Regions from separate parts of the Bacillus songklensis genome, predicted to be linked through region 2. Evidence: riboswitches for the same ligand, from Rfam matches in the RefSeq annotation. Region 2 holds a riboswitch; each other region holds the start of a gene.

Region 1 (10,192 bases), on a different contig from region 2:
CGTCTCCGCGGTCGATCCGATTCCATAAGGATGATTTGCTTCCACCGTTACTTTTACTAAATGTTGGCTTTCCATAAGGTTTAGATCCTGAATGATATTTTTGGACAAACCAAGCTTCTCTTCATCCAATTCACCAGCCTTCTTCTTTATGGATTGAACAATCGCGTCGCCCTCATCCTTGACCATATAAGTAAGAGGAACCACAAACTGAATACTTTGATCAGGCGCAGCAACCGTAATGTAGTTTTTCCCTTCCGGTTTTAAAAGAGAAGGCTTCACCATAATTCCTTGCCCGTTTTGCTTTTGAACTTCAACGGCAGGTTGCCCTCCTTTTTCCATTCCAGCCTGATTTTGAGCGGAAGATGGCTCTAGCTTCTCCTCTGGCGGAAAAAGCGGAAGAGCCAATACTACTAAAAGCAACGCAACAGCTGCTGATGCTAAGCCTGACAAAATCCACATCCTTTGCGGCTTTCTTTCCATCTTTTTTTGGATGCTTTGATAAACCTCTTGTAAAGACCGGTCATCATTCGGCTTTGGCATGCGGGTCAGTAATTCCTCAATTTGTTTTTCGTTCCACTGTCCCATCTTCACACTTGCTCCCTCCCCTTGATGAAAGCACCATCATTTTTTTCCTTAACACCTGAAGCGCACGATGCTGAGTCGTTTTCACTTTGCTCTCTGTCCATCCAAGCACTTGTGCAGTTTCGGAAATGGATAGTGATTGCATATATCGTAGAATGATAACAGATCGTTGATCTACTGTACACTTTTCCAGACATTGATACATCATTTGAATTTCCTCATTTTTCACAGCCAACTCTTCTGGTAAAGGCGTGTTGTCCACTAAGGAGTTTTTATTCCAATCAAAAACATCCAACACTTTTTGCTTCCAGCTTTTTTGCTTTCGAAAGTGATCAATAGCAACATTTCTGGCAATCGAAAATAACCACGTTTTCTCATGGCTTTTGCCTTCAAACCGCTCGTACGATTTTAAAACACGAATGTAGACCTCTTGTACGAGATCTTCAGCCATTTCACGGCTGCGAACCATATACATTAAAAATTGAAAGAGATCTTGATGATATTTTTCGTAAAGCTGTTGAAAGACCGCGTTCACCGTTCTTCCCTCCCGCTCTCATTATTTTAGTCGTTTTCTCTCTTTAAAAAGTTACAAGTCATTTTCTATATCTCCGGATAAATAAGATGGAAAATATTGGCGCACCTGCAAGAGCCGTGATAACCCCTATCGGCAATTCACGCGGTGTGATAATAGTCCTGGCGATCAAATCGGCCAGCACTAAAAATGCACCTCCGTTTAATAATGATAACGGCAACAGATGACGGTAATTAGAACCGATATACAGACGGGTGACATGCGGGATAACCAGCCCTACAAATCCAATTGTTCCTGAAACGGCAACAGCCCCCCCTGTTAATAAAGAAGAAGCAAATAAAAGGAGGATTTTGGATCTCCCCACATTCACCCCGAGTGATTGGGCGACTTCATCGCCAAACGTTAGCGCATTTAAGTCTCTTAAACATAATAACATGATTAATAAACCGGTCGTGAAGAAAGGAAGAAACAACTGGATATATGCCCAGCCGCGCATGGATACACTCCCTAATAACCACGTCATAATTTGGCGCAACTCTTCCCCGGATAAAGCAATGAGCAGGGAAATAACCGCACTCAAAAAAGAACTCAAGATAATGCCTATTAAAATGATCGACTCAATTGTTAGTCTTTTTAGTAAGACTGTGGAGGTGAAAATAATAAAGGCCAATGCCAGCAGAGCGGTCATGACACTAACCAAAGGCAATGTATACCCTTTTAGCAAAGGAAGCTGAAGATGAAAAAATAAAACGGCCACCGCTCCTAACGAGGCTCCTGATGAAACCCCCAGTGTATAAGGATCAGCCAGTGGATTTTTCAGTAGTCCCTGCAATGCTGCCCCTGAGACAGCAAGAGCCGCTCCAATCAAAAAGCTTAAAATCACGCGGGGAAGACGAATGGATGTAATAAGGGGCGTCATTTGTTCCTGCTGCTCAATAGGAATGGGCAGCTGGAACAAAAAACCCGCCAAAATTTTACCGATCATCGAAATGGGGATATGAATAGAGCCAATGCTAATTCCCATTAATGCCGTAATGATCACAAAACCTATACTGGACATATATACCATGAATAAACGATGAGTTTCTCTATTATTTTTCAAACTGCTTAACTCCTTTTATCCCTGTTATGTATTAAAAAAAGCGGGGCTGGCTCGTGCAGCTGGACAATCAAGAAAAGCGAAACGAGCCCGCTTAGCCCCATAGGGAATTGGAGCTTCTGAGAAGGAACCGCTTTTTGGTTCCGCAGGAAGAAGCGAAATTACCGTGGGGGCTGGCTCGTGCAGCTGGATAATTTCAACGTGCACCTTATACTTTCTTGTCGAGCAAAAAACGTAAGGGTGTTCAAAAAGTACCAGAAATCGTACTTTTTTGAACACCCTCTTCTAACGAAAAAACATGATATGAGCCACATTTTATCGTTTACACTTCTTACTCCCCGAAGAGGTGAAACTATGTAAAGGAAAGGCAGGTCTACTGACTTTTGCTTCTTCCTACTTTAAGCCCTTCCCGCACAGTCATACCATGCAGTGGTATTCGCTTATTTCGTCCACAATTACAGTTGCGGGGACAGTTCTGGATCTTCACCAGATTCCCTTTTAAGTTTTATAATAAAAACACCTTTACCCTTTATCCCGCTCTAATGGACGGTAAAACCCCACTTTTTAAATACGGGATAACCGCCCGTAAGAGCCCGGTTGGTTCAACTAATCATCAGAGCCATACCTCCTCCGATGGAAGTTTCACTTTATCATTCTTTTATTCTATTTTAGTTGGCAGGCTGATCGAGAATGTCGTTCCTTCTCCAAGCTTACTGTATACGGAAATAACTCCACCATGTGCTTCAACAATATTTTTTGCAATCGCGAGCCCTAAACCTGTGCCGGACTTTCCGCGCGTTCTTGCTTTATCCGCTTTATAAAAACGCTCAAACACAAATGGCAAATCCTCTTCTGGGATGCCAGCTCCGTTATCTTGCACCTTCAGCAGCAATTCCGTTTCATCATTTCCAACATGCAATACGACTTTTCCGCCTTCTTGCGTATGGCGAATCGCATTATCAATCAAGTTGGTCAGCACTTGCTCCATTCGATCAGGGTCAAAAGTGGCTCCGTCGTTTGATAAGGCCTTTTTTTCCAGAGTGACCGAAACACGCTTCTCTTTTGCCAAGCCTTGAAATTTTCTGACGATCCGTTCCGAGAACTCTGCAATGGACACATCGGCCACATTCAGTTGAATATGTCCTGCTTCCATTCGCGCTAAGTCGAGAAGCTCATTTACAAGACGGCCCATGCGGAGGGATTCGTCGTAAATGACTTGGGCAATTTCTTTCTTTTCTTCATCCGTACTTGCGATATCATCAACAATCGCTTCGCTGTAACCCTGAAGCATCGCAATCGGTGTACGCAGTTCATGGGAAACATTGGCAATGAAATCCTTGCGCATTTTGTCCAATCTTCTTTCTTCCGTCATATCCCTTACAACGGCAACTGCTCCACGAATTTTCGTTTGGTTATATAAAGGAGACATTAAAATAACCCAGCTATGCCCTTGAATCGTGATTTCAATACTTTGTTCCTCTTCTGTCGCCACGACCTTCTGAAACAAATAGTGCACTTTCGCAGGAAGTTCACTTTGCCCCTTATCGCCCTGTTCATGATCAGCCGCTTGCAAAAAGCGCTCGGCAGGAGGATTCGTAATCAAAATGGAACCATCCCGGCTTAACGTAATAACACCGTCGGCCATACTGCTTAAAATATTGGCTAAATGTTCTTTCTCCTGGCTTAAGGCATTGATATTATATTTCAATTGTCTTCCCATTTGGTTAAACGCGATGGCCAGTTCACCGATTTCATCATGTGTTAAAATCGGCACTTTCGTATCAAACTTTCCTTTTGCTACTTCAAAAGCAGCTTGCCTCATCTTGCGCAGCGGTGCCGTAATACGCGTCGATAAGAAAAACGCAAAAATCGTCGTCAAAATAATGGCGACACCGGCTGCGAGCAAAATGAACTTCGTTGTATGTTTGGAAGGTTCAGCGATCGACGAGAGCGATTCATATAAATAGATGGCTCCTTGCTCTCCATCAGCGGATAAAGGGACACCGACAATATAAATCAAATCATCACTATCTTTTTCGTCAGGATTTCCGAGGTATGTTTTTTTCTGAACATTTTTTCCCGTTTGGGCAACACTCTTTAACTTTTTATCTTGGTGAAGAAGCTTGGCGATATAACTCTTCTCATCTTCTTTCACATTTCTAAAATCGGGAGGTTGATTTTTGTTTCGCAAAATAACAAGACTTGAATCATCTACAAGTTCGCCGACAATAGACAAGCCCATTTGTTCAGCCTCTGTTCGTTCCATGATATGAGAGATTTTGACCGCTTTTCTCGTCAATTCTTTTTCCGCTTCATTTACATGATAATTCTCAAAAAACTCCAACAGCAAAATGGTCAGTGTGAATAAAACAAATGAAACGAGCAATAAAATGGTAAACCATAGTTTACCTACAACACTTCGCCAAAACATCATTCATTGCCAACCTCAAATTTATATCCGACACCCCATACGGTTACAATCATCTTGGCTGCTTCCGGTGACACACGATTTAACTTTTCACGCAACCGTTTTACATGTGTATCTACTGTACGTAAGTCCCCAAAGAAGTCATAATGCCATACTTCGCGAAGCAATTGCTCACGATCGTACACCTTATCAGGGGTTTTTGCTAAAAAGCATAGAAGCTCATATTCTTTTGGAGTTAAACTTACTTCCTGGCCGTCAGCCGTGACACGATGGGCATCATTATCTATCGTTAAATGCGGAAATACAATTAAATCTTTTGCGCTCGTTTCAGTTTGTATATATGTAGTAGGAGAGGATCTTCTTAATAAAGCTTTCACGCGCAATACAACTTCACGCGGACTGAAAGGTTTCACGATGTAATCATCTGTTCCTGCTTCAAACCCTTGTACACGGGTTGCTTCTTCCCCTTTAGCGGTCAGCATAATAATGGGGGTCGCTTTTTTCTCACGCAGCTCTTTGCATACTTCAATGCCGTCTTTTCCCGGCATCATAAGGTCAAGCAAAATCAAATCATAATGATTTGCTAAAGCTTTCTCCAATGCTTCCTCACCATCGGCTGCTTCTTCAATCACATAATTTTCCCGCTCTAAATACATTTTCAATAACCTTCTAATTCTTTCTTCATCATCCACAACCAGAATTTTCATTTCATTTTGCATAGTATCGTTCCTCCTTCTTCTAGTTTACAAAAAATGAATTTTGATATCTAGATTGATCAGTGATTTTTCCTGTATGTATCCCTGTTATTTTTTTGTAAAATCTCTTCAATATTAAGATTTCGCTGCAAAACATGAAGACTGTTGCCTTTATCGAGAAATGCTGCCCTTCCTTTTCTTCCAAAAGGACGCGATATAGAAACGGACCTTTCGCCATATCGCTGCTTTCCCAGCGAAATAAACGGAAAGGTCCATCTTTCTGACATTTTTCTATGCGTATGAATGTAAACCGGCAATAACCAAGTTAACAGCAACCAAGTTAAACATGATAATGGCAAAGCCCACTACTGCAAGCCATGCAGATTTTTCGCCGTGCCATCCCTTTGACAAACGCAAGTGTAAAAAGGCTGCATAAAATAACCATGTGATGAGTGCCCACACTTCCTTTGGATCCCATCCCCAGAATCTTGTCCAGGCCATTTGAGCCCAAATCATCGCGAAAATAAGAGCACCTAACGTAAAGACCGGAAATCCGATCGCAACAGACCGGTAGCCAATTTCATCAAGCAAATCCAGATTCGCGTTTTTGACAAACGGCTGAAGAGCAGCTCCAATTCGTTTTCTCAAGATGACACGTAATAATCCATATAATACGAGGCCGCTAAACAAGGACCAAATAACCGTGTTCAACTTTTTAGCGTTAATGATGGCCGGCATGTCTACAAGAGGTTCGAAGCGTCCTTCTGTTTTTAGTTCTCCCTTATGCAAACCCACTAATGCCGGCATCTGATAGGTTTCTTCTACTTGCTGGTTGTTTTTATCAATCCATTGAAATGCCGCCTCATAATCCATCATTTTAAATGAGGTTGTGACAAGAACGAAACCGACTACAGTAATTAAACAAAATAAAATAAATTCCAGCCAAAACGTCTTGCTGTTGGCTTTTGTTTGGTCAATCAATTTAATTAAATAAATTAATCCCGCTGCAAAGCTGATCGCAAGAATGGACTCCCCCGCCGCTGCAGTCGTTACATGAATATGCAGCCAATCACTTTGCAATGCCGGAATAAGCGGCGAAATCTCCCTTGGGAACATGCTTGCATAAGCAATGACTAAAATGGCAATCGGCAATGTAAATAGTCCTAGCATGCTTACTTTATAGATAGAGTAAATAATAATGAAGGCTCCTACCAGCATCATGCCGAAAAAGGTTGTAAATTCAAATAAGTTACTGACAGGGGCATGCCCTGCTGCAATCCATCTTGTAATAAAATAACCAAGCTGGGCCGCAAATCCAATGGCCGTCACTAAAAAGCCAAGCTTTGACCAGCGGCTTACATCGGAAGTACTGCGTTTATCCCGAATGGCTCCACCAAAAAAAAACGTCGCCACAAGGTATAAAATAAATGCTGTATATAACAAGTTGCTGCTTAAACTAGCCAGGTCCACTTTCCAGTTCCCCCTCTTAGCTTACTTTTTTCTCCTTATCCACCTGATCCTCAGGAGCCAAAATGTTTGTATCTTTTAATGCGAGGTTAATTTCATTTTTGAGCCCATACCAATTTTTGTTCGTATGGCCTGCAATCCAAAGTTCGTTCCCCATACGTTGAATCCAGATACGACGATGGTTCCAATACATTCCTTGGATGACGCCGATCATAAAAATGGCTCCGCCAATCCCCAAAATCCATAATGTCAAGTCTTTGCGTACGGTTAATCCGGCAACGTTTTTCGTCTCAATACCCGCAAACGCCATCTTATATTTGTTATCCCCCAGCGGTTCGAGGTTTTGACGAATGGCTACAAAACTGACCTCCCCTTTTGGACGGTCAGGAGCAAACATTTTAAACACGAACGCCGGGTTATTCGGAATACGGGTTTTGGTGTTAGGATTGCCGTCATCATCAAAATAAAAGTCAGGAAAATAGCTTAATAGTTCAACGCGATAGCCGTTTCCTAAATCATATTTTAGTTTTGGGTCATGTAAATCCAGTTTCACTACCCCGTATTCTTGTTTTGACTGTTTATCAATTAATTTTAAAGACATCGAGCTCAGTTCATTCAGCTTATAATCTGTTTGATATAAAGCATAGCGATCATGCTTTAACGGCTCATTGACACGAATAGGGTATTCTTTGATTTTCTTGAGTTCAGGTTTAGCGCCCGGAATTATTTCTCCTTTTCGTTCGTAAAGCGTAACGTCAGATTGATAGTTTTTGGCAATCATTCCGTTGCCGACACGGTTGATCGCATCCTCAAATACTTGTTTGTCTTTCGATTTGTCATATGTTTGGAAAATAAACCGGTCATTCTTCAAATAATAACGCCCTTCTGTACCAGGGATGACCTTTGTTTCCCCCTCACGAATCCACAGCACTTCATCGACATACATGCCGGGAACAAAGCGAAGCATGGCTCCAATCAAGAAAATGATGAGTCCTATATGATTGACGTAGGGCCCCCATCTGGAGAACCGGCCTTTTTCCGCCAAAATGTTACCGTTTTCTTCGCGGACCTCATATCGCCGCTGCTTCAATGCCTTTTTCAAGGTTTCATAGTCCTGTTCGGTCCAATTGGTATTGATGCCAAACAGGCGCTGCCTCTTTAAAAAATTAGAATGGCGTGTGACCCCCTGCTTTTTTAAAGCGCGATAAAGCGGGACAACACGATCCAAACTGCAAATGACAAGTGAAATACCAATAGAAGCTATTAAAATCATATACCACCATGAACCGTATAAATCATGGAATCCTAATTCATAGTACAACTTACCTGTCCATCCGTACTGGTCTTCATAATACTCAGCAGGCTTAACATTGGGAGGTATGTACATTTCTTGCGGGTAAATCGTTCCAAGAGCAGAAGCAACCAACGTCATAACAATCAGCCAAACACCGACTTTAACAGAAGAGAAAAAATTCCAAATTTTATCGATCATCGTTTTATCATATGTTTGTGATCGTCTGGCACTTCCCTCATAGCGCATGTCCAACAGTTTCTTTGAACTCTCGTCACCTACCGGTTTTCCGCATGATTCACAAAAAATCGTCCCATGCGGATTTACATGTCCACATTCACATTTTACATGTTCCATTGCTGAAAACTCCTTACGGTTTAATCATTTCCATGTATTCATTGATTTTCTTTTCGTCTAAACCACCAAGAAAAACATCTACCACTTTCCCATTTTTATCAATAAGGAAAGTCGTTGGCAACGGATCTACCCCGTAAGCGTTTAACACTTGGGAACCTTTATCAATCATGATTGGAAACGTCAAATTATAACGCTCTGCAAATTTTGTAACCGCTATATTCGTTTCATCTACGTTAACTGCTAGAATCTCTATTCCTTGATCCTTGTAAATCTGATACTGCCTTTGCATGGCAGGCATCTCTTTTTCACACGGTTTGCACCATGTCCCCCAAAAATTCAAGAATACTCCTTTTCCCCGGTAATCAGACAATTGATGAGTATTCCCCCCCAAGTCCGACAACACAAAGTCTGGTGCCGTATCTCCTACTGCTACTTTTTCTTTACTCGTAAAAAAATTTACATATAATGTATAACCTAAAGCAGCCACGAGCACAGCCAAAATAACCGTTCTCATGACTAATCGACGATTTTTCATGGCAAGTATCCCCCAAAAAAGTCTGAAAATACAGTATAAATTATATCATTTTTCACTTTAAATGCCTTGGAAAGATTATGAAGGTTATGTGACGCATTATTTTAGTTGGATTTATATAAAAATATAGGCTTTTTTAATCAAGTCTTTCCCTTCTCTAACGGGCGGTAACATCTCGCTTTTTTCGTTTGAAGAAGAACCGCCCCTAAGAACTCTGTACGTTATAGTCTATCTGGTAGAGTTGGCTAATGCGTATAGCTGTTTCACTTCGTGGGCCGTTAACTCACGGGATTCACCAGCATTTAATCCTTTTAAATCCAAAAAGGCATAGCGGTCCCTTCTTAATTTCATGACAGGGTGACCAATCGCTTCAAACATTCTGCGCACTTGGCGATTTCTCCCTTCATGAATCGTAAGCTCTACTAACGCTGTCTGTTTTCTTTTATCAACCGATATGACCTTCGCACGGGCAGGAGCTGTCATTCCGTCTTCAAGACGAATGCCTCTTTCGAGCTGTTTTAGCTTTTCACGGAATGGAATGCCTTTTACCTTTGCAATATACACTTTCTCTATGTTATGTTTTGGGTGCATCAGCAGGTTGGCGAATTCACCATCATTGGTCAATAGTAAAAGACCTGACGTATCATAATCGAGACGACCGACAGGGTAAATGCGGGCATCTATATGTGGAAAATAATCTACTACCGCTTTTCTACCTTTTTCATCATGTACACTGGAAATAACACCACGTGGTTTATAAAATAAGAAGTAAACAGGTTCTTCTCTCTCAAGCGGAATTTCGTTCACTTCCACCCGGTCGTTAGGTCCAACCTTTACACCTAATTCCTTTACGACCTTCCCGTTTACTTTCACTTTTCCTTCTAAAATGAGTTCCTCTGCTTTTCTTCTTGATGCAATACCTGCATGTGCAATCACCTTTTGCAATCGTTCCATATTGTTTTCACCTCTTGTAACATCTTACTTGTTTAGTGTTAATTGTACAAGTGTTCCACCTATTAGTTTTACAAATTTACAGCGGCTCTACACCCCAAAAAACAACGATAATAAAAACCTGCACTCAACCGATGATTCTTTAGCTGAGAAATGAAATGAGGGCGGCCTTCAGGCACAAAAAAATTGTGCTTGAAGATCTCGCCCTCACTCAAACAATCTGAACATTTTTTATCCAAATACAAGTGTCACTATGAT
Region 2 (10,192 bases):
AAAATAGTCGATAGTTAGTATATGATAAGAAGGAGCTTATTTTTTTAATAGTAAATGATAGCGGTTACAAAATTGTCCAACCGCTTGTTTTAAATAGGGGAGGAGAATTGCGATGAGCGACATCAATCGAACAGACGTCCTAGTTGTTGGAGGTGGATTGGCAGGCCTTTCTGCAGCGGCTTACCTGGCGAAGAAAGGAAAGAAAGTTACCCTGTTAGAAAGGGGAAAACTCGGGGGAAGAGCTGTTACTCTAATGATTAAAGGGTTTTCGTTCAACTTTGGTGCTCATGCGATCTATGGTCGTGATACATCTTTTTTGCGCAAATTAGAAAAAGAGTTAAATATTCATATTAACTGGCGTGATTTTGAACCGACGAAAGCAAAATATGATATCGGAACGGATTTAACGGACGTGCCGGCTAACATTCAAGGATTGTTCCGCACAAAACTGTTAAAAGGTGTCGATAAAATTAAATTTACCTTTGAGATTTTTAAAACATTAATTCACTTAGAAAAAGGTCATCCACATCAATCCATCAAACATTGGCTGGATGAGCGCAAGATCAGTGATGAAGTAAAAGAAATGATGTTGACGCTGGCATCATCCAACTTTTTCACAAACGAGCCGGAAAAAATTCCGTCAGATGTATATTTCCAGTATTATCAGCGTTTATTCACAACAAATAAGCCGGTTGCCTATATAGGCGGGGGCTGGGAAGCACTCATTGATGAGTTTGTCCGTGTAATTGAAGAAAACGGCGGAACGATTTTGACCAAGAAAAAAGCGGAGTCTGTTGAAACATACAACAATCGTGTAACAGCGGTAATTTCGAGCGAGGAACGCTTTGAGGCAGACGAATTTATTTTCTGTATCCCGCCAAAAGAATTGGAAAAATTATTTGTAGATTCAAACATTCAGCATTTTATCGAACAATATGCAAGCTATGAACCTACATATGTATTCGTATATGATGTCGGACTTAAGAAGAGGATTGAAGTGCCATATACGTATATTTATGACAAAAAGAATCGCATGTTCATTACCGACATATCGTTCTATGATGAAACATGTGTGCCGGAAGGCGGTCAGTTGCTTCAGGCCATTGCCTATATATCAAAAAGTGAAGCGGAAGACAAAGAGCATACGGCAAAGGTACAGCAAAAAATTGAAGAATTGTATGATAAGCATTTTGCAGGCTGGCGCGATGAGCTTGTTGTTCCACGTGTTTCAAAGCGAGCATCCGCTCAGGAGCTAAAATGGACCATTTACCAGGAGCCGATGCCAACCTTCTTCCCGGCTTACCGAAACCTGTTCTTTGCCGGAGACTGGTGTGAAGGGGAAGGCCAATTGTCTGAATTATCGTTCTCTAGTGCGTATCAAGTGAGTCAATTAATTTTAGAAAAACCGCAAGCCCAAAACCGTTATATTTCGTAATCTTTTCATGGTGAAAGCGATTAGCTGAAGGAGCACACCGTTCCCAGCTAATCGCTTTTTTATGCATCAACATTTAAATTACGGATAAACGCCTAATTTAATCGGGACGAATTCCTATTTTTGTACAGATTGAATAGTGTAAACTGTACTGATGATATACGGAAGGAGTCAAACGAATGAGAAAAGGTTATTACGACCGTATGAGTCCTTTTTACGGACAGATGTACGGATATCCTTATGGCGATGAGCAAGGAATGGGAACGCCTTATACGATGGGTTATGGGATGCAGTTTCCATCGATGATGCCGGGTCAACAGATGATGCCGGGTCAACAGATGATGCCGGGCCAACAGATGATGCCGGGTCAACAGATGATGCCGGGTCAACAGATGATGCCGGGTCAACAGATGATGCCGGGTCAACCAATGATGCCGGGGCAACCAATGATGCCGGGGCAACCAATGATGCCGGGGCAACCAATGATGCCGGGCCAACAGACGATGCCGGGTCAACCAATGATGCCGGGTCAACAGATGATGCCGGGGCAACCAATGATGCCGGGTCAACCAATGATGCCGGGTCAACCGATGATGCCGGGTCAATCGCTGATGTCCCCTGATCAAAGTATGATGGGGATGTTTCCGCAAATGCCGGGGACCCGAGATATACTTTAACCTAAAAAAAGGGCGAAGGTTGCCCTTTTTTTGTTAGGGTACTTCCGCAAAAATTGCTATTTTTTTAGAGGGGGAACTGGACCAGCCCATTGCATTCCTATTGGCCATCCCGTTCCTTATACTATAATGATAAGTAGGGAAAACTGTGACTACATAGGGTTGATGGGCTGGATGACATATATGGTTGGTGTGGATATTGCGACAGCAACTAAAAAAAAGCGTACCTTTGACAGGTACGCTTTTTTAGTTCGAAATGGGACAAAAAGTGAATACAATAGGGAGTGACTTGCATTAGCTATTTTCGTTTTGTACAATGGGACAATGAACAATCGGTATGTTGAAGGGAGGAGCGAATAGTGAAAAAGTGGTTACTATGGTTGACGATGTTTGGGATTTTCTATTTTTCGAATACTCCTCATTTAATCGTATCAGATCCTTCAACTTGGATGAACAAACCCCAATTTGAAAAAGGTGTTACTCTCTCTTTTTTGTTTGATGGGAAAAGTATCTTTTATTTCCCATGGATAAACGTGGTTCAAACAGAATTTATCCTCCATAAACTGGGGCATATTTTGTTCTTTTCTTTGCTGACGATTTTCATGTTTTTAAATATGAAGCAAACTAAAATGAGGTATTTTCATACTTGGTTATGGACGACACTCTTTGCATTTACCGACGAAGTTCATCAGTTTTTTGTAGTGGGAAGAAGCGGGAGATTTATTGACTTTTTATTTGATTCCGCCGTTTGTATCGTTTGTCTAATCAGTATTTTTGTTTTCGCTTCATGTCAAAGGCGCAAGGAAATATCAGAAACATTGTCTCTTCAAGCTTTCTTTAAAAAAGGTTGACCCATTTTGTTTACTCCATAAACGGATGAAATGAAAAGGAAGGCAGTAGTAGGCGAAAAACAAATTTTTTGAGTACTAAGAACTAAATGCGTATAATAAAAAAGAACAAAAAGCGTGGGGGGAAAATAATGAAACAAATCAATACAAAACAAGAATACAGCGAGCAAATCTCTCAAGATCAACTAACCGTAGGAATTTTCACTACAACATGGTGTCCTGATTGTAAACGTCTTGATATGTTCATTGATGAAATCATTGCAGAAAACAAAGATAAAAATTGGTTTAAGATTGATCGTGACGAGTTCCCCGAACTTTCAGAAGAGCAAAACGTAATGGGAATCCCGTCATTGTTAGTATTTAAAAATGGTGAAAAATTAGCTCATTTGCATAGTGCCAATGCAAAAACTCCGGATGCCGTGAGAGAATTTTTAGAACAGCTATAAGTTGAATCTTGACGATAAAAAGAAATAGTCACTAAACAACGGCTCTCTGAGGAAAATAAGAGGGTCTTTTTTTTGTCAAGGTACTGTTCTTTGAATCTATGACTTTTCCAGTTCTAATAAGGGCATTTGGAAAAAATTCATGTGCAAAATTAGATTGAATGCATTAGAAAAATGCGCTTTTCCTTCATCAGGAACGAATTACCCTTTGGCAATTAGTTGGAAGAATCGGGCTCTTATGGATTGTTGTTTTTCTTCGAACGCATGAGGACGATGACAGGATAAATGGTGTTTAAAGAAAAATCGAAGTCAAAAGAAAATCTTTGCAATCTGTATGTCGTGCGCTATACTAATATGGTGAAAATCAAATAGCTGTTCAATAAGGTCCTGATAATTGGAAGAATTATTGGGTTAAAAGGGAAGTTTGGTGAAAATCCAGCACGGTCCCGCCACTGTAATCACTAAAATCGCACCATTTACCACTGTCGCCTGCAATTGATGGGAAGGAGGTGTGATTGTTAAGGTGTAAGTCAGGAGACCTGCCTTGTTGTAATCTGTCCAGCCTTCGAGGAAAGGGAAGCAGGTTCGTGAAGAGTCGTGTTTGAATCTCTTTAGGAGATCAAGAAAAAATCGCCTTTGTACATAGTCGACTATGATCACAGCCGCTTTGCTTTCTTCGGAAGCAAGGTTTTTTTATTTTTCAGCATTTTGAAGGAGGGTTTCATCATGTTAAAACATGGAAGGCTGCTGACACTGCTTATAGCACTCATGATGTTCTTAGCGGCATGCGGTGGAGCGGCAGAAAGCAATACAAAACAATCGGAAACAAAACAAATTGGGGAAAAAGTTGTACAAGACTTTCCGGTAACGATGAAAGATGCACGTGGTAAAGAGGTAACGTTAGATTCGAAACCGAAGAAGATTGTTTCTTTAATACCAAGCAATACGGAAATTTTGTTTGAACTGGGATTAAATAAGCAAATAATCGGCGTCTCCAATTACGATAACTATCCAGAAGAAGCATTAAAAAAAGAGAAGGTTGGAGATACGAACGTTAACGTGGAGAAAATCGTATCTCTTCAGCCAGATATTGTATTTGCCCATGCCTCAGCAATGGGAAGTTCACCAGATGCATTTCAACAGCTGGAAGATGCGGGAGTAAAAGTGTTTGTGGTGAAAGATGCCACTTCGTTTGAACAAGTATATAATTCTATTATTACGATGGGAACATTAACGGGAAAGCAAACAGAAGCAGAGAAAATCGTAAAAGATATGAAAGCTGATGTGGCGGCAATCAAGGAAAAAGCAAATAAGATTGATGAAAAAGACCGTAAAATGGTCTGGGTCGAGGTATCGGGAGAGCCTGAGATTTATACGACAGGAAAAGGCACATTCATGGATGAAATGTTGAACATCATTGGAGCGAAAAATGCAGCGGAAAATGAAAAAGGATGGGTTATGATGTCAGAGGAAAAGGCGGTCCAGCTAAATCCGGATGTCATCATTACCACTTACGGCTACTATGACAAAGAAGCGGCCCAAAAAGTATTGAAACGTCCGGCATGGCAAAATGTAACGGCTGTAAAGGAGAAAAAGGTGTTGGATGTAAATTCTGATAAGGTTACACGTCCGGGCCCGCGTTTAGCGGAAGGGCTGCAAGAACTGGCAAAAGCCGTTTATCCTGAGGTGTACAATTAAAGAGCTATGGGGGCATTTTCCTTCAAGGAAGTTTGAAGGTTTGCCCCCATTTTCAAATCTATCATTAATAGAAAAAACAGATATTCTTCTCATGCAAACAAAACATCTTTATTATACATATAGCTGCGGTGTGTTGGGAGATGGGGTGAAATGGGCAAATACCTTTTATAATCGGTATGTAGATAAAAATTATTGTTGTGACGAACCAAAACGAGAATTTACCGAATTTTTAAAAAGCAGATACATGGAGGCGGATGGCACGGTCGGGTTTATGACGGCCGTCCGGCTTCATCGGCGTGTCGTTCTTATCTGGCACAAGATGAGAAGGTCAATGTGACTTCCGTTGTAACAACAGTCGGAAAATTGGTTCATATAAGCTTATACAAAGCATTGGGAGGAGGACGACAAAAAGAATGGAGGGAATGATCGTATTCATCTTAACACGGATGGCGGGGGTTACGGGAGCCGTCATGCTAGATCAACTTCTTGGAGACCCGCATCATTGGCCGCATCCTGTTCGATGGTTCGGGCAGTGGATTTCCTGGCTGGATGATAAATTGAATCGAGGGGAAAAGAAAAAAATAAGAGGTTTGGTTATTGTGGCAAGTATGGCTTTTTGGACGATAGGGCTTGGTGGAGTCATTGTTTATTCAGCCTATCAACTCCATCTTATGATCGGTATTTTCATAGAAATTGTTATCATTTATACGACGATTGCGCAAAAGTCATTGATGGAAGCGGCTGTCAATGTCGCCAAACCTTTGGCTGCAGGGGATATAGAGAGTGCGCGTAAGGAAGTCGGAATGATTGTTGGCCGTGATACAGAGCACTTGACAGAACAAGAGATCGCCAGGGCGACGGTAGAGACAGTGGCGGAAAATACAAGTGACGGAGTAACGGCTCCTCTGTTTTTTGCGTTTCTAGGCGGTGCTCCCCTCGCGTTATTTTACCGTGCCATCAATACGTGCGACTCGATGGTTGGGTATAAAAATGAGCGCTACGGGCAATTCGGTTTTTTCAGTGCTAAATGTGATGATGTATTGAACTATATACCGAGCCGGTTTACTGCTTTTGTGATGGCTGTGATGAATATTGGCCATAGTCAATTTTCCGTCCGGCATGTGTTTTCTCTTATCAAGCGGGATGCCCGAAAGCACCCGAGTCCAAATAGCGGATATGGGGAGAGTGCAATGGCCGCTTTGCTTGGTGTTCAATTAGGCGGCATGAATACGTATGAAGGTATTTCCTCACACCGCCCCAAGATAGGGGACCCGCTTGCTGAACTATCGACCGCAATGATCATGGAGGCTGTTCAAATGATGAGACGGACTGTCTTCGGATTTGTATTATGCCTGATAAGTTTAGGAGGTGTTTTTATTGCTGCCCTCACATGGAGCTAATCCGCATTTATTGTTACAGGAATTAAAGGTGGAAGAGAAACAGAGTGTCATAGATTTTAGTGTCAACATTAACCCGCTCGGCGTGCCCAATCGTATTGTGGAATTGTGGCCTTTCATGCAAAAGGCGGCTTTTTCCTACCCATCCGTCCAGGCAGAAGAACTAACAGTTGGGCTGGCTCTGCATCTGACCATCAAGCAGGACGAACTGTTGGTAACAAACGGAGCGGCAGAAGCCTTTTTTCTTATTGCTGGTTTATTGACAGGCAAAAAATCGGTAATCGTTGACCCGACATTTGTAGAATATCGCCAGGCATGCGAGGTATTCGGTTGTGATATCGTATCAGTCCCGCTGGATGAACGAGAGGGGTGGCAGTGGTCTTTAGGCTCATTGCTTGATGCCGTTCCTTTAGCGGATGCGATTTGGATTTGCCATCCGAACAATCCGACAGGCGTGATGTATCCTTTGGATGAGTGGGAGGTTTTATTAGAGCAAGCAAAAGCGCATAACACCATCCTGATCATTGATGAAGCATTTCTTGATTTCGTTGATTCGCCTATCGATTTTATCCCTTACTTAAAAAAGGGATACCCGATTATCCTTGTAAGATCGATGACGAAAATGTTCCATATTGCCGGTATTAGGCTCGGGTATATCATCTCTTCTCCTAATCTGATTTCGCTTTTATCTGAACGGCAGCCGCCTTGGAGTGTCAACGGTGTGGCACAGCAAATCGGAGTGGCTTGTTTACGGGAGACATCATTTGTTCAAGAAACGATTGCATTTGTCAAAAAAGAGCGGGAATGGCTTATGGAACAGCTCTTGCAACTGGGGCTCATCATATCACCTTCTGTCACTAACTTCTTTCTTTGTTCCATACCAAACGGATGGTCGTCTCGGGGCTGGTTAACTTATTTGGCAAAAGAGGGAATTGTAGCGCGTCACACGGAAAACTTCAATGGTTTGGACGGTCGCTTTATTCGTTTAGCTGTAAAAACGAGGTTAGAAAATGAGCGGCTAGTACAGGTAATCAAAAAAGGACTGACTGGTTATGTTCATTTTTGTTAGCGGCGGCGTTCGCAGCGGAAAATCAGCATGGGCCGAAACGCTTGTTGATCGATTGAGAGAAAAACATTCCAGGTGTGTGTATGTAGCAACAAGCCTTATTACCGATGAAGAGATGAAAGAGCGTATGAGGCTCCATCAAGTTGAACGGGAACGATCCTCCATCAGGTGGAAAACGATTGAGCAGACGAGAGATTTACAACATATTGTTCCGGATTTAACGGGCGATGATATCGTTTTACTTGATTGTGCAACAAATTGGCTGGCAAATGAGTTGTTTATATCTAATGACAAATGGGCGAATCCCGCGTTTCAATCTTGTGTAATACAGACGATGAAACAGGGCGTATTAGCTATTAACGAGCGGGTGGATCATGTTGTGATCGTCTCTAATGACTTGTTTGAGGGAGGAGTATTGCAGGATCCGACGTTTACATATATGAAGTTGCTTGGATCCTTTCATCAGTGGCTTGTTCAGACAGCAGACCTCGCTATAGCAGCGGAAGCAGGACAGTTAATAGTGAAAAAAGGTTCGTGGAATGGATGGAAAATAGGATGAAAGAGTGGATGAACATCGGGCGTATGGCCTTGCAATTTTTTACCGTATTACCTGCCGCGAAAACGGTGGAGTGGACGGAAAGACGAGCGGCAAGAACGATTTGTCTCCTTCCTTTTATCGGAATGGGGATAGCAGGAGTCCTTTTTCTTCTCTTATTTATTTTTACAAAAGCAGCCACTTCTGGTGCAGTCGTCAGTTTACTCGTTTTTCTGGCTTGTATTGGAATGACGGGTGGCTTGCATCTTGACGGATGGATGGATGTAAGCGATGCGTATTTTTCCCGACGTGAAAGGGGCAAAAAATTGGAAATCTTGAGCGATCCCCATATCGGTTCGTTTGCGGTTTTGTCCCTTCTGTTTTTATTAGCAATCCGTTGGGCATCTATATACGAACTGCTTTTGAAGGGTGAAGTCACCTGGTCGATGCTGGCAGTCATTCTTGTTTTGCCGCGATTGATGGCCGGATGGTTTCTGCTGTCCGAGCAGACAGCCAAAAAAACAGGATTGGCCTCTTATTTTCAGCAAGGAGTCACACCTTCCCTCAGAAATAGGTATGTCGTTCAAAGCGTATTATTTATTGTATTCTTTTTCTTTATGGCGGAAAATAAAGTCATTATGTTCGTTATTGTTGGTTTAATGGTGGTGTTTGGCAGTCTTTATCGAGCTTTTATTAGAAAACAATTCGGAGGTATTACCGGTGATACAATCGGTGCGGCGATTGAAGGAGGCGAAACATGGCTTTGGATGAGCTTTTGGTTGTTACATGTATTCGTCACGGGATGACAGCGGGAAACGAGCAGAAAGCATACATCGGATGGACCGATCAACCTTTATCCGAAAATGGAAAAAAACAGCTGCTGGACGAGCGTGAATTTTATCCCGAATTCCCTGGCTTGGTAGTTGGAAGTGATTTGGAGCGCTGCCGAGAAACGGCCGCTCTATTGTACCCAAACGTGCCGTACGTCCCTATGGAAGAATGGCGTGAGTTATATTTTGGAGACTGGGAAGGTAAGACACACGAGCAGCTGCAGCATCGACAAGCATACCAATCATGGTTAAGTGAACCTTTGCGTATGCCTGCTGAGAACGGGGAAGACTTTCAGACGTTTACACATAGGGTATGGAAAGCCTGGGAACAGTCTGTTGATAAGTTGCTTTCCCAAAAAGGAACCCATCTTGTCATCATGACTCATGGCGGGGTCCTAAAGTTGTTGGCCTCTGCCTTTTCCTCAAAAAAGAAGGGGTTTTGGGACTGGCATTTTTCCCCCGGTGAAGGAATACGCTGGGTGCACACATTACAAACGGCAAGGAGCAGACAGTCATGCATTTCGTATTCGGCGGTGCCTTTAATGGAAAAAGAAGATGGGTAATGAATGTATATAACAATGATACATTAACGTGGATATCTGCTTATGAGCAGCCATCCTTTCCAAAAGAGATTTATGGGGAAGGTGTGGTCGTGTTAGAAGGAATAGAAACGTGGGTAAGCGAACTTATTCACAACGGCTTTTCAATAGATGAAGCGGTCGCTTTTTTTGAGCAGCAGCTATCTAACTGGCAGAAACAGTGCAGCAGGCTTGTGCTCCTCGGGACGGAAATAGGAAAAGGGATTGTTCCGATGGATGAAGAAGACAGAAAGTGGCGTGATGCATGTGGGTATGTGTATCAAATGATTGTAAGGAAAGCCGAAAGAGTGGATCAAATATGGTATGGAATTTCGACTCGATTGAAGGGAGAATGAAAAAGTGAACATTTATACAAAAACAGGTGACAAAGGAAAAACGGGTTTAATCGGCGGTCGTGTGGACAAGGACGATAATCGTGTGGAAGCGTATGGCACGATTGATGAACTGAACAGTTTTGTTGGACAGGCAATTTGTCAGCTGGAAGGTGAAATGTTTCAGGATGTAAAAGAGGAATTGATCAACATCCAGCATGAGCTGTTCGATTGCGGAAGTGATTTAGCGTTTGCCAAACAAGGTCATCCGTATAAAGTGAATGAATCGATGATTGAGCAGCTCGAAAGCAGGATTGATGTCTATATGAACGAAGCGCCGCCGATTGAACGATTCATTT
Region 3 (10,192 bases), on a different contig from region 2:
GAGAGTTACGATGGCACAAGACGTATTATGCGAAGTAAACAACTGTCACTACTGGAATCAAGGCAACCGTTGCGGTGCTGATGCCATCTATGTTGTCAGCCATACGGGAGAACGGGCTTCTAACAGCCGTGAAACTGATTGCAAGACCTTCAAACCAAGTAATGAATAAATTTCTATAGATTCAAGGGTACTTCTTCAGGAAACGTTGAAGAAAGAAAAGTTATTTGTTTAGGAGGTATCCTCGACGCTTAGCGCATTGGGGATGCCTTTTTTACTACATATTTCAGGGGGTTAAGCCATGAACCGCGATAGTTTAATCAATTCTTTTAAAAATGAAGTTAAAACATCAAATCAAATGACATTCCCAATTTGCGTCGACTCCTTTACAAACTTATGGCAGTATGAGTTTGGGTCATTAGATGGTTTACCGGCGGAGATTGATGATATCATTGCACATCGTGCAGTGGAACTAGGCTTAATGGAGATGGATTAACACAAAAAGGGAGACTTTACGAGCCTCCCTTTTTGACTATTTCATTCTTTTTTCCCGCCGTTCTTTTGAGGAAGTATAAAGCCACTTTTCTTCCTCTGTTTGAGGAACGACCTTTGGTACCGGTTTAGAGTTTCCCTCGTCGTCTACGGCGACCATCGTTACAAACGAAGTCGTCGTCAGTGTTTGTTCACCTGTTTTCAAGTTTTCCCGATGAACACGGACATACACTTCCATCGATGTATTTCCCGTTCCCGTAACGAACGATTCAAGCGTTAAAATATCTCCTGCTTTGACAGAGGATAAAAAATTAACAGAGTCAATTGAAGCGGTAACCACGGTTGATCTTGAATGCTTCATCGCAGATATTGCCGCAATTTCATCAATATAAGCCAATACTTTTCCGCCAAAAATAGAGCCTAAGTGGTTCGTATCAGGGGGCAGCACTAATCTTGTTTGAACAACCCTTGATTCATTCATCGCCTTTTCTTGCTGCACAAATTTTCCTCCTTATAATTCATCAAAACCATTCACATCAGATGTCTTCGTATACTGTCTTGATCTTTGTTCAAAGAAATCCGTTTTCCCTAAATCCACTTCCTGGTAAGCGATGATCCAGCGAAGCGGATTATGAATAGGCGCGTCCGGAAAAGCCAGACGTCCAAACCCCAGCTGATTGCAGCGCTTATTTGCCATATATTGAATATACTGCGTCAGTTCAGACATCGTTATTCCATTAAACTTTTCACCAATGACGTCATTGGCCCATTCGATTTCGAGGCGGGCTGCTTCCCTGAATGTTTCAATTACGAATTCCTTTAATTCCCCTGTTCGGTATTGAGGATATTCGCTCAATACTTCTTTAAAAATCTGCTCAAACAATCCAACATGAATTTGTTCATCACGGTTAATGTAATTAATCATTGTAGAACTTGCCAGCATTTTTTGATTGCGTGCCAGATTGTAAAAGAAAGCAAACCCGCTGTAGAAAAACAGTCCCTCTAAAATAATATCAAATACAATGGATTTTAAGAAGTTCTCTACGGTCGGTTCCTGTGAAAATTGTTTATATCCATTTGTCACAAAATCATTTCGTTCACGAAGCTTTTCTTCTGTACGCCAATATTCAAACACCTCATCCTGTTTTGTTTTAGATACAAGACTGGATAAAACGTATGAGTAGGAGTGAGTATGAATGACCTCTTGCTGTGCCAGCATGATCATCAAAGCATTGACAGATGAGTCCGTAATATAGTCTGCCGCCTTTTTAGCATAATCAGATTGGATGCTGTCTAATAAGGCCAACAACCCGATAATCTTTAAAAAACTTTCCTGCTCCTGTTTGGTCAAAAGCTGAAATTGTTTAATATCCTGGCTCATATTGATTTCAAACGGGGTCCAGAAATTAGCCAGCATGCGCTTATATTTCGGATATGCCCATGGGTAGCGGACATCATCCCAGTTTAAAATGTTGGAGCTGCTTCCGTTGATGATGCTTGTGGCACGATTAGGAGCTTGTTCATCCATTAATGCCCGTTGTATTAATGTTGTCATTGTTTCTCCCCCTTTAGCTGTGACAGCTTTCACATTCATCAATGACTTCGCTGGACGTAGATCGAACATAATACGTCGTTTTCAGCTTGTTCTTCCAGGCCATCATGTGCAAGTCCAACAGCTCTTTTGCCTTAATATCGTTACGCACATACAGATTAAAAGAGATAGACTGATCAATGTGACGCTGACGTTTAGCATTTTGTAAAATGCTCCATCTTTGATCAATATGATAGGTTGATTTATAGTACCATGTTGTTTCAGCATTCAAATCTGGAGCGGTAACTGGAATCTTATAGTTCTTTTTTTCCTCTGAATAGGATTTGCGGAAAATTGGGTCAATGCTTGCGGTGGATCCGGCGATAATGGATGTAGATGAGTTAGGTGCCACTGCCAATAAGTAGCCGTTGCGGATACCCTTTTGCTTCACAAGCTCCCGAAGCTCTTTCCATTCGTCTGATACATAGCCGCGCAGCTCGAAATATGCACCTGTCTCCCAATCGGATCCTTGGAATAAAGGATAGGCTCCCTTCTCTTCGGCCAACTCCATGCTTGCTTTTATCGTCAAGTAAGCGATGTTCTCATACAGTTCATCACAGTATTGGACAGCCTCCTCAGACTCCCAGGCAATTTTTTTTAAGGCCAGTAAATGATGCCATCCAAATGTACCCCCGCCCACTGCCCTATATTTTTCGTTTGTGAGCTTCGCTTGCAGAACAGGCAGATCGTTTAGGTCAATCACATTATCAAGCATACGACTTTGAATCTTGATTAATCTTTCTAACACGTTTTCTGTGACAGCTTTCGCTAAATTAATAGAGGATAAATTACAAGTAACGAAATCTCCCGGTTCCTTCGTCACTACAATTCTCCCGTCTTCCAATCTCTCTTCTGTCACTTTTGTGATACTCATATTTTGAGCAATCTCTGTACATAAATTAGAACCGTAAATCATGCCTGCATGCTTGTTCGGATTCATCCGATTTACTGTATCGCGATAAAGCATATAAGGTGTACCGGTTTCAAGCTGGCTTTTCATGATGCCTTTGAAAATTTCAATGGCGGGCACGACATCCCATAACAAACCTCTTTCACCAAACAAACCTTGGTCTGCTGCCTGAACACACTCAAAATATTTAGTACGGAAGCTTCCGCTGCCTTCTTCCTCATCATAGTAATCCTCTAAACTGTAATTCATTACTTTCCGAATCGTGTGGGGATCAAAAATGTACCATTCTTCACGCGCTTCTACCTTTTCCATAAATAAATCCGGTATGCAGACTCCTGTAAATAGATCATGAGTGCGCTGACGCTCGTCTCCGTTATTTAACCGTGTATCCAAAAATGAGAAGATATCTTTATGGGTCACATCTAAAAAAACTGCAATTGCACCCTGACGCTGACCTAATTGATCCACGCTAACCGCAGTGTTGTTAAGCTGTTTCATCCACGGAATTCAAAATTGTTACTCTTCGTTATAAAGATGAAGGGATAGGTCATTTCTGCCTACCTCTCTATGTCGCCATAGAGTTCAGACTATATCATTATCCAATTTTTTAATTTTCTTGAGTTTTGATCCGAAAGATATTTTTATTTTTGATTGTTTCACACTCATACTCTTTACCATTTTTCTGAGCTTCATTACTACATTTTGGCTACAGAATTTTTGAGTCGCTTTTCCTTTTTTGTAAGCATAAAATTCTTCGCCACAAAAATTACAGTTGAATGGATGTTTTTTCTTACATAGTTTTTATCATATGCCACTATTGCCACCTCCTTTTTGGCTCTTTTAAGTAACTCTATAAAATTAACCTTTCTACTCAAGAAAAAATTGGATAGGCGGCTCGGGTTGTAAAATTACTTTTATAACCACTTAGTCGTTGGACCTTCTTCCTAACTTATCTCAGGAAGCTTGGCTGCTGATTAACCGCAATCTTGGATTTTCAGGGGTCAATACGTCATTACTGCGTATCATCCTACCTTGATATACTCGGTCTTTCCAGCAATTGACCGCCTTTTTATACAAACATTACTGCCTGCAGGCGCTATTCCTTAACGCCACTTGAAACACCTTTAAACCCTTTAATATCACTTCCGCGGCTTCTTACCTTCCCCAGGTATGCACCGATACCTCCACCGTTTTTACTAACTGTCGCAATATCCGTATTGCTGTCATAAATTCCTCTCAAGCTGTCATCGATCGTATCAATAAAGCAGCTCGATAACTGTCCGTAGCTTTTCCCCGCATTCGCCAGTGTCGGTGTCGCAACGGTCATATATAAGTTCGACAATGCCCAGTACGCTTCCTTAATGAGTTCCAAACGCTTCTCTTTTGATTCTTTCATCATCAGTGTCATCGCGATAATCAAAAAGCGCTCTTGCGGCAGTTCGTACACATCACCGCTGTGCGACTTGGCCAGGTAACGGTCCGCCAATGTCACCAAACCGATGTATGTAAACAAGTGGTCCCGCTCCTGAACGATGATTTGCTGCAGACTATCAATTTCATTTTGGGTATATTCGTTCAAAAGATTTTCGCTGTAAATTCCGATATCCGTTAAAGATCGAATCAGCTCATACAATGACCCGTATTTTTCTTTAGCCTCGTATCCTCTCGAAATCGCAGCCTTTCTATACAGCTGGCCCAAATATACTCTGGCAGCTGCATACGTCCAGTTCGGCTCTTCTACTGATATTCTCTCCAAAGCGGATAAAACCAGCAAATTACCGATTTGTTCTTCTGTCATATCATTTTTGTATGAAAGAGCATGTCCAATCTTTTCACGATAAGATACAAAATCTAATTGCGGAAATGAATCTACAAGCTCCTCTAAGCATGTTGTCACATTGTTTGTCATGGCTGCCGCATAAGTATTTTCCATACCGTTTCCTCCTTTTTCAATTTTCAATAAAAAAACGCCCATCGGAGTTCGATGAGCGAATAGAACGGAATGGGAAAAGGGTACACGACACCTTCTCCACTCACGTTCTATCCTCTCACCTCCCGAAGAAGATAGCACGATGTAAAATAGGCAGGTCTCCTGACTTATGCATCATCCTACTTTAAGGCCTTCCCATGAAGCAGCTTCACAGTGGGTTTCCTTATTTCATCAGCAATTACAGTTGCGGGTACAGCTCCGGATTTCCACCGGATTCCCTTTTCAGTTGCTTTCGCAACACCTATTTCACTGAGCAACACAATATGTTGTATTTTAACAAACAGAAAATAACTATATCTTGTTGTCTCATTCATTATAAAGCTAAAATTTTCATCTGACAACTGTTTTTTCCACTTTAAATTAAAATCCCTCATTCGACAAGAGGGATGGCTCCAAACGACGAAAACCATGTCGTTTGAGGACACCCCTCCAATGGATCATCACATTTATTTTCATAAAATCAAAATTTTTGTCGACTCTTCATTCCATGCAAAAATAAAGATCTCTTGCTGTTTAACTCATTAGTCAGCCTGAGTCATACAAAGCTACATAGCCTTATATGTTTTTGTTTCATATGTAACTTTTTTCAAAAATTCTCTATCGATTTCAAAACCCATTCCAATTTTTGATGGGACCTGAATATAACCATCCGTCACTATTACTTCAGGCACGATGACGTCTTTTTCCCAGTAGCGGGATGATGCTGAAATGTCTCCTGGAATCGTAAATCCCGGTAGAGAGGCAAGAGCAATATTATGGGCGCGGGATACACCAGATTCCAACATTCCTCCAACCCATAAATCAATCCGTTGGTCCAAGCATAAATCATGAATTCGCTTCGCTTCTGTTAACCCTCCTACTCGTCCTACCTTTACGTTCACAATCTGACAGCTCCCCAGTTCAATCGCTTTACGAACATCATCATATGAAACGATGCTTTCATCAAGACAGATGGGGGTCATGATCTCCCGCTGCAGCTTAGCATGATCCACAATGTCATCCGAATCTAAGGGTTGTTCAATCATCATGAGCTCAAATTCATCAAGAAGTTTTAGCCTTTCTATATCATGTAAGGTGTAAGCTGAATTGGCATCTGCCATTAAAGGAAGAGAAGGATATTCCTTTCGAATTTGCCTAATGAGTTCATAATCATATCCCGGTTTAATTTTCACTTTAAAACGTTTGTACCCTTCTTTTAAATACTGTTCGATTTTGGCCAGCATTTTCGGAATATCATCTATTCCGATCACCACACCCGCTTCAATTTTATTTCTGGTACCTCCAAGTACTGAGGCAAGGGGCTTTTCTCTCTTTGTGGCATATAGATCCCATAAAGCTGTATCCAATCCCGCTTTTGCCATGCGGTTTCGTTTCACAGGAGAAAAAACAGCGGTCAAATCTTCAGGATGCTTACATTCACCTTTTAACAAAGAGGGAATAAGGAATTCATCGAGCACATGGAAACAAGTCTGAATGGTCTCTTCTGTGTACCACGGGATGGAAAATGCAACAACCTCTCCCCATCCCGTTACCCCGTCTGTGTCTTCCACTTCGACTAAAATCATTTCACGCTTTTGTACCTTTCCGTAGCTCGTCACAAACGGGGCCAATAAATCCATCTTGATAAAGCGCAGTATAACGTACTTAATGTTCATCTTGCTTTCCTACATACTTCTCTAATAATAAAGGCAACTGACGGCGTACAAGTTTATTGGACGCATTGCGGGGCAGTCCATCTACAAAATAAATATGATGGGGTACTTTGTATTTCGCCAGACGCTCCAGGCAATAATGTTTGACCTCTTCTTCAGTCAAAAATGCGCCTTTTTGTTTCACAAGAAACGCACATGGAATTTGTCCCCATTTCTCATCTTCCATTCCTGTTACACCTGCATCAATGATGAGCGGATGCGATAACAGCACAGATTCTATCTCGGCAGGATACACGTTTTCGCCCCCTGATATAATTAAGTCAGAGCGCCTGTCCAAAACATATAAAAACCCCTCTTCATCGAGGTAACCGATATCTCCTGTATGAAACCATCCGTTTTGAAGCGCTTCATTCGTGGCTTCCGGCCGATTTAAATAGCCTTCGGTGACATTCGGACCTTTTACCACAATTTCCCCCGGCTGCTTGGCTTCCGCTTTTTCACCTTGTCTTGTTTGAATTTGTACCTCACAAGGAAATAAGGGTTTCCCTGCTGATCCTAGCTTAGTGAGACTGTACTCGGGGGGAAGTGTCACGATTTGAGAAGCGGTCTCGGTCATTCCATATGTTTGATAGACCGGAATATTTAAATCCGAACATCTTTCAAGAACAGGCAATGGAGCCGGTCCACCCCCTAGTAGCATACAGCGAAAATGGGATGGATATGCCTCATCCCCTAAGTCATCCAGCATTCTTGAAAGCATCGCCGTGACGACCGACGCAATCGTAATCCCCTCTTCCTTAATCGCCCGATTAGCAAGGGAAGGATCAAACTTCTCGTGCAAGACCACTTTCATACCATAAATGATACCTCTCATTAATATGGATAGACCGCTAATATGAAAAAGAGGTACAGTACAAAGCCAAGCATCCTTATCCTGAAGCCCAAGATTCAAAGCTGAACCAACAGCACTCCACCAGTGATTGCCATAAGTCTGCATGACCCCTTTTGGGTTTCCGGTCGTACCGGATGTATACATAATGGTATCAATGTTATCCAGCTGGAACTCTTTAATCCAATCAAACGTTTGTTTAGATGTCTGCATGACCTCTTTAAAAGTATGAATCTTAATGTCCAGATAAACTTGAGCCTCTTTTGCAGTATGTAAAAAGTCCTCATTTACCAACAATGTTTTAACACCCGCATCTTCCAATTGAAATCGCATTTCATGGGATGTTAAACGTGTGTTTAACAGCAATGTCTTTGCGCCAATATACTTCATCGCATGAATAAATATCACCATTTCAAGACTGTTGGAAGCTAAAATGGCTGTCATATCGCTTTTTCTTATACCTAACGACACACATTTCTCGGCTAAGCCAAGAGCTTGTTCATGAAGCTGCCGAAATGTTAATACACCACTTGGTGCCGATATCGCTATACGATCTGGAGTTAAGTCCGCCCGCTTCATAAGCCAATTTGGAATTGTTTGATAAGTCACTGTATTCACTCCTTGCATGAATGTTCAAAAAAAACAGCTCGATGAACCATTCATCAAGCTGTTTTTGTAATCACGGAAAACGAGGGAATTGGCCGAAGTCCGGTTTGCGTTTTTCTTTGAATGCATCGCGGCCTTCTTTCGCTTCATCGGTTGTATAGTAAAGAAGCGTTGCATCTCCAGCCAGCTGCTGCAAGCCTGCTAAACCGTCAGAGTCTGCATTAAACGCTGCTTTTAAGAAACGAAGAGCTGTCGGGCTTTTCTCTAGGATTTCTTCACACCATTTAATCGTTTCCGCCTCTAATTGTTCAAGCGGTACTACTGTGTTTACTAAACCCATATCCAATGCTTCCTGTGCATTGTATTGACGGCATAAGTACCAGATTTCACGTGCTTTTTTATGGCCGACAATACGCGCTAAATAGCCTGAACCGTACCCAGCGTCAAAGCTTCCCACTTTCGGGCCTGTTTGGCCGAAAATCGCATTGTCAGCAGCAATCGTTAAATCACATACAAGATGAAGAACATGTCCACCGCCGATGGCGTAACCCGCTACCATCGCGATGACCGGCTTTGGAATGACACGAATTAAACGTTGTAAATCTAAAACATTTAGACGTGGAATCTCGTCTTCTCCCACATAGCCGCCATGGCCGCGCACTTTTTGGTCACCGCCGGAACAGAATGCTTTCTCGCCCGCTCCTGTTAAAACGATGACTCCAATGTTAGAGTCGTCACGAGCATAAGCAAATGCATCGATTAATTCCATTACTGTTTTAGGACGAAATGCATTGCGTACCTCAGGACGATTGATTGTAATCTTGGCAATTCCATTGTACGTTTCATATAAAATATCTTCATACTGACGTTCTGACATCCATTCTACTGCCATAACTGTTCCTCCTTTTATGTATCCATTAGAAAAACCCGACATTAGCCAAATCCTTTAAGGGAATGGAATGCTTGGTTTTTCTATGGGGTTAAGAAAGGACTTATCTATCCTTTCTCATTGGCTAAAAACCCACTTACTATTTTACCAAAAATCTCCCGTTGTTCCACATGGATTGCATGCCCGGCATTCAAAATTGTTTCATGCTTTGCGTGCGGCATAAGATTTTCCATCTCACGAGCAATCCGGCAAAACTTCTCATCCCACTCGCCCGTGACGAGGAGTGTCGGCATTTGTAAGAAGGGTAACTTCCCCCACCAGGATGGCTGCATGCCTGTCCCCATGCCCCGCAAACTATTGGCCAAACCGATTGGATCGTTCTTTAACCTTTGCTCACGCATGGATTGCTGAACACCAGACGGTAGTTGCTTTTGGCTTTCAAACAAAGGGATATTCCCCCACTTGTCCACAAACCAGGAAATACCGTTGTCCAGGATTTGCTGTGCTAATGCATCGTCTTGCTGCTTTCGCCTCTCCCGCTCTTGCACCGTTTTCAATCCGGGAGAGGCGCTTTCCAATATTAGCTTTCCCACTCTCTCCGGAAACATAGCTGCAAATGAAAGTGCCAAGCGTCCCCCCATTGAATATCCTAAAACATTGATTTGCTCTATATGGAGTTCATCGAGTAATAAGCGTAAATCCTGTACAACTGATTCCATCCCATATCTCGTCACATCTTGTGGAGAAGAGGTTTCACCATGGCCTATAATATCTAAGGAAATCAATTGGCCCGTTTTCTCCCACTCCCCGTAAAATGGTTCCCACGTTTCCTTGGAACCTGTGAAGCCGTGCAGCAATAAAAGGGGAGAACCTTCTCCTGATATATACACATGATACGAAACATCATGAATCACGAATTTCATACATCTTGCACCATTTCCATCACTTTATTCATTTCCTGGGAAACAGATTTCCACAATTCTCGATGAAGTATGACATTTTCCCCGCGGGATGTCTTCACTTCAATCACTTTTAGTCCCTTCTGCGCGAAGGAATCTCTCACGGCCTGTCTAAACTCTTTCCATGTTTCAACACGCTGGAAACGCCCACTGTACATCTCCACTACTTTTTCGAATTCAATACCGATAGGGGTTCCAAATAAAGATTCAAAATGTT

What was found. A riboswitch is a leader RNA that binds a small molecule or an ion and turns the genes downstream of it on or off. The one in region 2 is predicted to bind cobalamin.
Region 1: linked by a shared signal. The riboswitch ahead of ACFOU2_RS04280 (FecCD family ABC transporter permease) and the one ahead of ACFOU2_RS01395 (ABC transporter substrate-binding protein) in region 2 are both predicted to bind cobalamin.
Region 3: linked by a shared signal. The riboswitch ahead of ACFOU2_RS14945 (ribonucleotide reductase N-terminal alpha domain-containing protein) and the one ahead of ACFOU2_RS01395 (ABC transporter substrate-binding protein) in region 2 are both predicted to bind cobalamin.

The regions. Positions count from the first base shown of each region.
Region 1 covers NZ_JBHRZT010000020.1:254,416-264,607, forward strand. Annotated here, with positions in the region: gene ACFOU2_RS04270 (hypothetical protein) at 1-591, opposite strand, end outside; gene sigX (RNA polymerase sigma factor SigX) at 557-1,117, opposite strand; gene ACFOU2_RS04280 (FecCD family ABC transporter permease) at 1,176-2,183, opposite strand; cobalamin riboswitch at 2,563-2,752, opposite strand; gene ACFOU2_RS04285 (ATP-binding protein) at 2,872-4,647, opposite strand; gene ACFOU2_RS04290 (response regulator transcription factor) at 4,644-5,360, opposite strand; gene ccsB (c-type cytochrome biogenesis protein CcsB) at 5,628-6,800, opposite strand; gene ACFOU2_RS04300 (cytochrome c biogenesis protein ResB) at 6,823-8,451, opposite strand; gene resA (thiol-disulfide oxidoreductase ResA) at 8,465-8,986, opposite strand; gene ACFOU2_RS04310 (pseudouridine synthase) at 9,212-9,937, opposite strand; gene ACFOU2_RS04315 (spore maturation protein) at 10,166-10,192, opposite strand, start outside.
Region 2 covers NZ_JBHRZT010000007.1:158,324-168,515, reverse strand. Annotated here, with positions in the region: gene ACFOU2_RS01415 (phytoene desaturase family protein) at 113-1,435, shown strand; gene ACFOU2_RS01410 (hypothetical protein) at 1,612-2,109, shown strand; gene ACFOU2_RS01405 (VanZ family protein) at 2,466-2,957, shown strand; gene ACFOU2_RS01400 (thioredoxin family protein) at 3,044-3,400, shown strand; cobalamin riboswitch at 3,763-3,958, shown strand; gene ACFOU2_RS01395 (ABC transporter substrate-binding protein) at 4,124-5,095, shown strand; gene ACFOU2_RS01390 (adenosylcobinamide amidohydrolase) at 5,187-5,432, shown strand; gene cbiB (adenosylcobinamide-phosphate synthase CbiB) at 5,509-6,495, shown strand; gene cobD (threonine-phosphate decarboxylase CobD) at 6,464-7,561, shown strand; gene ACFOU2_RS01375 (bifunctional adenosylcobinamide kinase/adenosylcobinamide-phosphate guanylyltransferase) at 7,545-8,117, shown strand; gene cobS (adenosylcobinamide-GDP ribazoletransferase) at 8,114-8,899, shown strand; gene ACFOU2_RS01365 (histidine phosphatase family protein) at 8,851-9,486, shown strand; gene ACFOU2_RS01360 (bifunctional adenosylcobinamide kinase/adenosylcobinamide-phosphate guanylyltransferase) at 9,486-9,857, shown strand; gene ACFOU2_RS01355 (cob(I)yrinic acid a,c-diamide adenosyltransferase) at 9,862-10,192, shown strand, end outside.
Region 3 covers NZ_JBHRZT010000059.1:18,903-29,094, reverse strand. Annotated here, with positions in the region: gene ACFOU2_RS14970 (DUF1540 domain-containing protein) at 11-169, shown strand; gene ACFOU2_RS14965 (hypothetical protein) at 299-493, shown strand; gene ACFOU2_RS14960 (acyl-CoA thioesterase) at 530-988, opposite strand; gene ACFOU2_RS14955 (ribonucleotide-diphosphate reductase subunit beta) at 1,001-2,044, opposite strand; partial or broken gene ACFOU2_RS14950 (ribonucleoside-diphosphate reductase subunit alpha) at 2,058-3,497, opposite strand; partial or broken gene ACFOU2_RS14945 (ribonucleotide reductase N-terminal alpha domain-containing protein) at 4,096-4,923, opposite strand; cobalamin riboswitch at 5,056-5,240, opposite strand; gene menC (o-succinylbenzoate synthase) at 5,526-6,635, opposite strand; gene ACFOU2_RS14935 (o-succinylbenzoate--CoA ligase) at 6,625-8,130, opposite strand; gene menB (1,4-dihydroxy-2-naphthoyl-CoA synthase) at 8,201-9,019, opposite strand; gene menH (2-succinyl-6-hydroxy-2,4-cyclohexadiene-1-carboxylate synthase) at 9,124-9,939, opposite strand; gene menD (2-succinyl-5-enolpyruvyl-6-hydroxy-3-cyclohexene-1-carboxylic-acid synthase) at 9,936-10,192, opposite strand, start outside.